Regions from separate parts of the Salinicoccus roseus genome, predicted to be linked through region 1. Evidence: riboswitches for the same ligand, from Rfam matches in the RefSeq annotation. Region 1 holds a riboswitch; each other region holds the start of a gene.
What was found. A riboswitch is a leader RNA that binds a small molecule or an ion and turns the genes downstream of it on or off. The one in region 1 is predicted to bind S-adenosylmethionine.
Positions count from the first base shown of each region.

Region 2: linked by a shared signal. The riboswitch ahead of EDC33_RS02910 (methionine ABC transporter ATP-binding protein) and the one ahead of EDC33_RS06145 (methionine ABC transporter ATP-binding protein) in region 1 are both predicted to bind S-adenosylmethionine.
Region 3: linked by a shared signal. The riboswitch ahead of EDC33_RS07895 (Na+/H+ antiporter NhaC family protein) and the one ahead of EDC33_RS06145 (methionine ABC transporter ATP-binding protein) in region 1 are both predicted to bind S-adenosylmethionine.

Region 1 is NZ_RKQJ01000001.1:1,213,225-1,215,490, forward strand. It holds gene EDC33_RS06145 (methionine ABC transporter ATP-binding protein) at 1-763, opposite strand, end outside; SAM riboswitch class I at 871-969, opposite strand; gene EDC33_RS06150 (thioredoxin family protein) at 1,010-1,327, opposite strand; gene EDC33_RS06155 (toprim domain-containing protein) at 1,278-1,685, opposite strand; gene gcvH (glycine cleavage system protein GcvH) at 1,748-2,128, opposite strand; gene EDC33_RS06165 (Spx/MgsR family RNA polymerase-binding regulatory protein) at 2,192-2,266, opposite strand, start outside.
Region 2 is NZ_RKQJ01000001.1:540,707-542,972, reverse strand. It holds gene EDC33_RS02915 (ABC transporter ATP-binding protein) at 1-1,006, shown strand, start outside; SAM riboswitch class I at 1,080-1,182, shown strand; gene EDC33_RS02910 (methionine ABC transporter ATP-binding protein) at 1,241-2,263, shown strand; gene EDC33_RS02905 (methionine ABC transporter permease) at 2,247-2,266, shown strand, end outside.
Region 3 is NZ_RKQJ01000002.1:163,896-166,161, reverse strand. It holds gene EDC33_RS07895 (Na+/H+ antiporter NhaC family protein) at 1-900, opposite strand, end outside; SAM riboswitch class I at 984-1,083, opposite strand; gene EDC33_RS07890 (thioredoxin domain-containing protein) at 1,249-1,764, shown strand; gene EDC33_RS07885 (NAD(P)/FAD-dependent oxidoreductase) at 1,915-2,266, opposite strand, start outside.

The sequences.
Region 1 (2,266 bases):
CGAATGACAGGGCCGTCTCCTCATCGTTGATGTCATCTTTGACAAAGCGTTTCGTCACGCCATGCTCCGGATTCTGGAACAGCTTTATCACCGGCCCTGTCTCCACGACCCGGCCATTTTCCATCACTGCCGCACGGTCGCATATCTTGCGGATGACATGCATCTCATGGGTGATGAGGACGATGGTGAGATCCATTTCATCACGGATCTTCACCAGCAGCTCGAGGACCTCGTCGGTCGTTTCGGGATCGAGCGCACTCGTCGCCTCATCACACAGAAGCACTTCCGGCCTGTTGGAGAGAGCCCGTGCAATGCCGACCCGCTGCTTCTGACCACCGGAGAGCTGGCTTGGGTAGTTATCTTCGCGCCCCGTGAGACCGACGAGGTCCACGAGCTCGGCTACACGGCGCGCACGCTCCTTCTTCGGTACACCGGCAATCTCCAGCGGGAAGCTGATGTTTTCGGCGACGGTCCGCGACCAGAGCAGGTTGAAGTGCTGGAAGATCATGGAGACCTTCTGGCGTTTCCTGAGCAGGTTTGCCCGGGTCATCGCACTGATGACATCTTCGCCGATCACCACTTCGCCCGAAGAGGGCTGTTCCAGCCCATTCAGCATTCTGATCAGCGTGGATTTGCCCGCACCAGAATAGCCGATGACACCAAATATCTCCCCTTCCTTGATATGGAGATTGACATCATCCACAGCCTGGATGGTATTGTTCTTTGTCTTGAAAACTTTCGTTGCTTTCTTTATATCGATCATACGTTTCACCCTGACTTGTATATTGGAAAGGTCGTACATTTTCCGTTCCACTAAAGAAATAAAAAGCCCACTCAAAAGTTGAGTAGGCACCGGTTTTATCCATCAGCCTCTCATCTTCGACCAGTCGATCAGTGAATTGGCACCTTGTCATAAAGACGGTTGCCGTGGTTTCATCGGGCACTTCCCTCCACCACTCTTGATAAGAGTTTCATTATTAGATTGTTAATAATACTATCATCCGCATTCCTATTCGTCAACAAGGAATTCATCGAACACTTCCGTCAGATGGGTCACCGACTGGAAGGCATATACTTCCCTGATCAGTCTGCCCTTCCTGAACAGAAGCAGTGCGGGCGCCGATCTGATTTCATACAATTCAATGAGATCCTTATGATAGTTCAAATTTATGGAAGTATATGAAAATCCCTTCATTTCAGAGACGATATCGAGCATCCTTTCCGCAATCTGGCAGTTGGCACATATCGGCGCATAGCCATAGAGCACGAACGTCTCCTCAGATTGAATACGGCTGGTAATATCGATTGTCCTTGGTTCTTTCATCATTACTGAACTTACCTTTCATGATCAAGCTTGTATCTACATAGAAATCGTGTCTCATAAGGAGGTTTGCCAAGTAGTCGCGTGGGCAGCGGCCCACTTCACCGAATTTCGGGTCAATATATATGTGAGTACTTTCACTCAGATGTTTTTTAAACCATTTCCTGATGTTTTTTCCCTCTTTGTCCGCGTCGGACAGGATATAGATGTCGGAGCCATTCAGCTGGTCGAGAATCTCATCCAATTTTGAGATTCCCATTGTACCATGGGTGCATATGATCTGTACAGGTTCAATCAATACTTCTTCGATGCGCCGCTTATCCGTCTTTCCTTCGACAATGAGCACTTTATCGGAAAAATACATTGTATTCACCCCTGGTATCATATTTGAAAAAAAACTCCAGACGATGTCCAGAGTTTCAGTTTTTATGCATCCACCATTTCTTCGTAGGCATCCGCATCCATCAGTTTATCAAGTTGTGATTCATCGGACAGTTCAATGACCACCATCCATGCTTCCTCATAAGGAGATTCATTGACAAGCTCAGGGCTGTCCTCGAGTTCTTCATTGATTTCGACTACTGTACCACTGAGCGGCGCATACAGTTCGGATACCGTCTTAACGGACTCCACACTGCCGAACGATTCCCCAGTAGTAATTTCATCGCCTTCAGCAGGCAGCTCCACAAATACGATATCACCGAGTTCGGATTGGGCGAATTCCGTAATACCGATTGTTGCCTTGCCATCTTCAAATTTGACCCATTCATGGTCTTCTGAATACTTGAATTCTTTAGGTGTTGCCACGACAAAAACCTCCTTTTTCTTATACACTTATATAATCTCATAGTTCACACTATTTAGGCAAGGCTAATTCTGGCTGTTCACAAATTGTTTGTATTCCTCTTCCTTGAAGCCGAGCACTACGCTGGAGCCGTCATAGAG
Region 2 (2,266 bases), 670 kb from region 1:
GAACCTTATGGGGACCATCCGTTCCTTGCTGTTCGCTGTGATGGTCTACATTTTCGCATCCGCCTTCCTCGACGGGTCGGCGGCCATGTCGGTCGGTACGATGTACATCCTGGTCGATTACATTACACGCTATTTCAACCCGCTGTTCGAAATCATCCGCCAATTGGATGTATACGAGCAGGCGCGGGTGGCGGCGCTCAAAGTGTTCGAACTGCTTGATGCGCAGGCAGAAGATGATGACACCGGTGTGCTCGGGGAATTCGATGGACATATTGCCTTCGAACGGGTTGGGTTTTCATATGATGGCACACACAAAGTACTCAAGGACATCAATATGGAAGTATCACCAGGAGAGACGGTGGCGCTTGTCGGCCATACAGGGTCCGGCAAAAGTTCGATCATCAACCTGTTGATGCGGTTCTATGACCCGACTGAGGGCACCGTACGCTTCGATGGAAAGGATGTCCAAACCATCGGCAAGCAGTCTTTGAGGCAGCACATCTCTATTGTACTCCAGGATCCCTTCATCTACAGCGGAACGCTGCTGTTCAACCTCAGATTGAACAATGCCGATATTACGGAAGTGGAGGCAGAGGCAGCACTCAAGAATGTAGGTGGGACTGAGATGCTCTCCAGACTGCCGGATGGCGTGCATACAGAACTTGCAGAACGCGGTTCGACACTGTCCCTTGGGGAACGGCAGCTGATTTCATTCGCACGTGCCCTGGTGTTCGATCCGAAGGTGCTCGTACTGGATGAGGCGACAAGCAACATCGATTCGGAGACGGAACAGATGATCCAGCATGCCATGAAGGTGGTAAGCCGGAACAGGACGACATTCATCATTGCACACAGACTCTCGACGATCCAGCATGCAGACCAGATTCTGCTGCTTGATGGCGGCCGTATTGTCGAGCGGGGGAGTCACGAGGCACTCCTCAAATCGGGCAGGGAATACGCCAAGATGTACACCATGCAGGTGGCCCATGTATCCGGAGTGGAATAATTGTGGCAGCCAATATTTTGAAATTTGACTTTTCTCCCACATTAATGTAGAGTGATGAGCATTCAATTGAATACTTTTATCCAGAGAAGTGGAGGGATTGGGCCCTGTGAAGCTTCAGCAGCAGGCCGGTAGGTACTGTGCTAAATCCCGCAAGCCTCAGGCTTGGCAGATAAACGATTGAAGCCATTTGCCTTTGGGCAGGTGGCTTTTTAATTTCAGGAAGGAAGTGGTGGAATGGCAATTGTGCTTGAAGATGTGTCGAAGACATATGAAGTCAAGGGGAAGAGGATCGAGGCTTTGAAAAAACTTTCCCTGACGATAGAGGAAGGGGAGATATTTGGACTGATCGGCTTTAGCGGGGCAGGGAAGAGTACGCTGCTCAGACTGATCAATCTGCTTGAGGCACCGAGTTCCGGCAAAGTGAACGTGAACGGGACTGAGCTTGGAAGTCTGGCGGGGGAGGACCTCAGAATCCGCCGGCAGAAAATCGGCATGATCTTTCAGCAGTTCAATCTGATCGAATCGAAGACGGTCTATCAGAATATTGAATTCGTTCTTAAGGCAAGCAAGTATGACAAAAAGAAAACGCGGGGACGGATCGAGGAACTTCTCGACCTTGTCGGACTCGGCGACAAGGCGGACAGCTATCCGAAAAATCTGAGCGGCGGCCAGAAGCAGCGTGTCGGCATCGCACGGGCCCTTGCGAACCATCCGGATGTCCTGCTGTGCGATGAAGCGACCAGTGCACTCGACCCTGATACGACGAAGACCATCCTGAAACTTCTGAAGCGGATCAATAGGGAGCTTGGCATCACAATCGTCTTGATCACCCATGAAATGGAAGTCATAAAGGAAGTTGCAGACCGTGTCGGCGTCATGACGGAAGGCGAAGTTGTAGAGATCGATGACGTCTACAGCATATTCAGCCATCCGAAGCATGATGTGACGAGGGGCTTCGTACAGGATATATATGATTTTGTCATCCCGTCCCATATCGACGTGAACGATCGTTCCGAAGTGATTACGATCAAATTCCTCAACGAGCATGCTGAGGCGAACTATGTGAACCAGCTCTACCGCCATTTTGAATGTGACATCAGCATTCTGAACGGACGCATCGAATACATACATGATATGCCTCTCGGCTTCCTGATGCTCCACATCAAGGGCGAACCGGATGAGATAGGGCGTCTGAAAAGCTTCATCGATGAATCCAAAGGAATAGAAAGGGCTGAAATCTATGCAGAGATTGACTGAGAT
Region 3 (2,266 bases), on a different contig from region 1:
CAGCGCAATGAGTCCACCGATCAGAATGGCGATGATGGCGATGTTCTGCATATTGCTGATGCCTTCACCGGCAGCGGCGACGAATGATGTGAATGTATAGGAACCATCAAGCACACCGACCAGCCCGGCAAAGACAATGCCTCCGGAAAGTACGATCAACACATTGACCCCGAGCAGGGCAATCACCAGAACGGCGAGATAGGGCAGTACTTTAAACAGGTTGTAGTCAAGGTCCGTCGCAGGGGTCGTCGACTGTCCGGATGAAATGAACCAGAGTATGATGACCGTCGCAATTGCGCCCGGCAGTACAATGAAGAAGTTCGTCTTGAACTTATCGGACATCTTGACTTCCTGCGACTGGGTGGAAACGATCGTCGTATCGGAGATGACCGACAGGTTGTCCCCGAACATGGCACCACCGATGACCGTGGCAAGTGCCAGCGCCAATGAAAGGTCTGTCTGTCCGGCTATGCCGATCGCAATGGGGGCGAGTGCCACAACCGTGCCTGTTGATGTCCCCATTGAAATGGAGATGAAGCAGCAGGTGATGAACAGCCCGATCAGCAGGAGGCTGCTCGGCAGGAGTGACAGGCCAAGGTTGACTGTGGATTCTACAGCACCCATGTTCTCGGCAACTTGTGAAAATGCACCGGCGAGCAGGAAGATGAGCACCATCAGCATGATGTTCTCCCGGCCGGCACCCCGGGTCAGGATGCCGATCTTTTCATTCAGCCGGTCTTTCGGTTTTATGAACATCGCTGCAACGATGGCGATGATGACTGCTACGGTGATCGGCATCGCCTGGAAGTCCCGGGCGATGATGCCGGTACCGATGAACAGCGCAACAAAAACGAGCAGGGGGAGCAGTGCAAGTGGATTGCCCCGTGTATTATCCTTCATGATGAAAAGCCTCCAATGGTTTGATGATGATCTGAGAAACAAAAAAGCCCACTTCATAGAAGAAGAGGGCAGAAATTCATCTCTTCTTATCTTCAAGCATTACGCTTCTGGAATTGGCACAGGCCCGCATGGGCTGCTGCCGAGGCTTCAAAGGGCCAGTCCCTCCACCTCTCTGGATAAGAATCATCTCATTTAATTTAAGACAAACTTTACCGCCTTTTTCCGGCACTGTCAATAGGATTGTACGCTTTATTTGAATAATTCAAAGCACAACATGAACGAATCTTCACAACGATTGCACTTTGCTCTATACTTGAGTGGCAAAAATAATATATTGGAGGGGATACCATGAATATGGAATATGCACCACCTTTAAGCTTTGGACCGGATGGGGCCAAAAAGCATGTTGAAGTTTTTCTTAACACCGCCTGTCCGTATTGCCTGAACTTCTTCCTGGCTGCGCACGAAGCTGTGATGCCGCGTGTCGAATCGGGGGAAGTACGCTACACCATCAAGCATTATGACAAACCGAAGGTGCGGCTGCTTCACGGAACGATAGCGAACCTTTTCATAGACTACAACCAGCCGAATGAAGCGTATGAAATCATGAAGTCCCTGTTCTTGACGCAGAAGGAATGGGCGCATCTCGACAGTGGGGAAATCGAACAGATGATGGAGCAGGAGTATGGCTGCCAGGAGCAGAGGAGCACGATGAACTTGAGCCTCGATATTACAAAGGAGGCGCTGGAACGTTCAATTTTGGTTGTTCCGACTGTCTTCATCAATGGCGAAAAATTCGAGTTCGACAGCATGAGTGAGCCAAGGCAGATATCTGAAAAGCTGGCAAATATACTGGATTGGTGAGTGACATATCTGCTGAAAACAACCAAGTCAAACTTACATCAAGGACAATGGAGGTACAATAAAAAGAAGCAGCTTTCGCTGCCATAAAGATGTCGGACTGGTCTGCCGGAAGGACGGAGGAGAGCCCGACATGAGAAGTCTATTGATTGATCAGTGCATTTTCCTTATCAGAGCCTTGTTCTTTTCCTTGAAGATGTCATTGTGTGAAGAGACCATGCCGTCTTCAGGGGCATCCGATTTGATGAATGTCTTCGCATGGTTTGCGGCCTGTGCGGCCTCTGTGAAGCATCCGGCGATCAGGCGGACTTTGCCGTCATAGACTACCTGGTCGCCGCAGGCATAGATGCCGGGCACAGGTGTGTCCGCGACGTCATGGGTCTTGATCATCTGATGGTCGTTGTATCTGATGTCGCCTTCAAGGGAAGTGAGGAATTCACAGTTCGATTCATAGCCGTGGCTGACAAGGACATCGTCGACATCGAGTGACAGGCCATTATTGAGT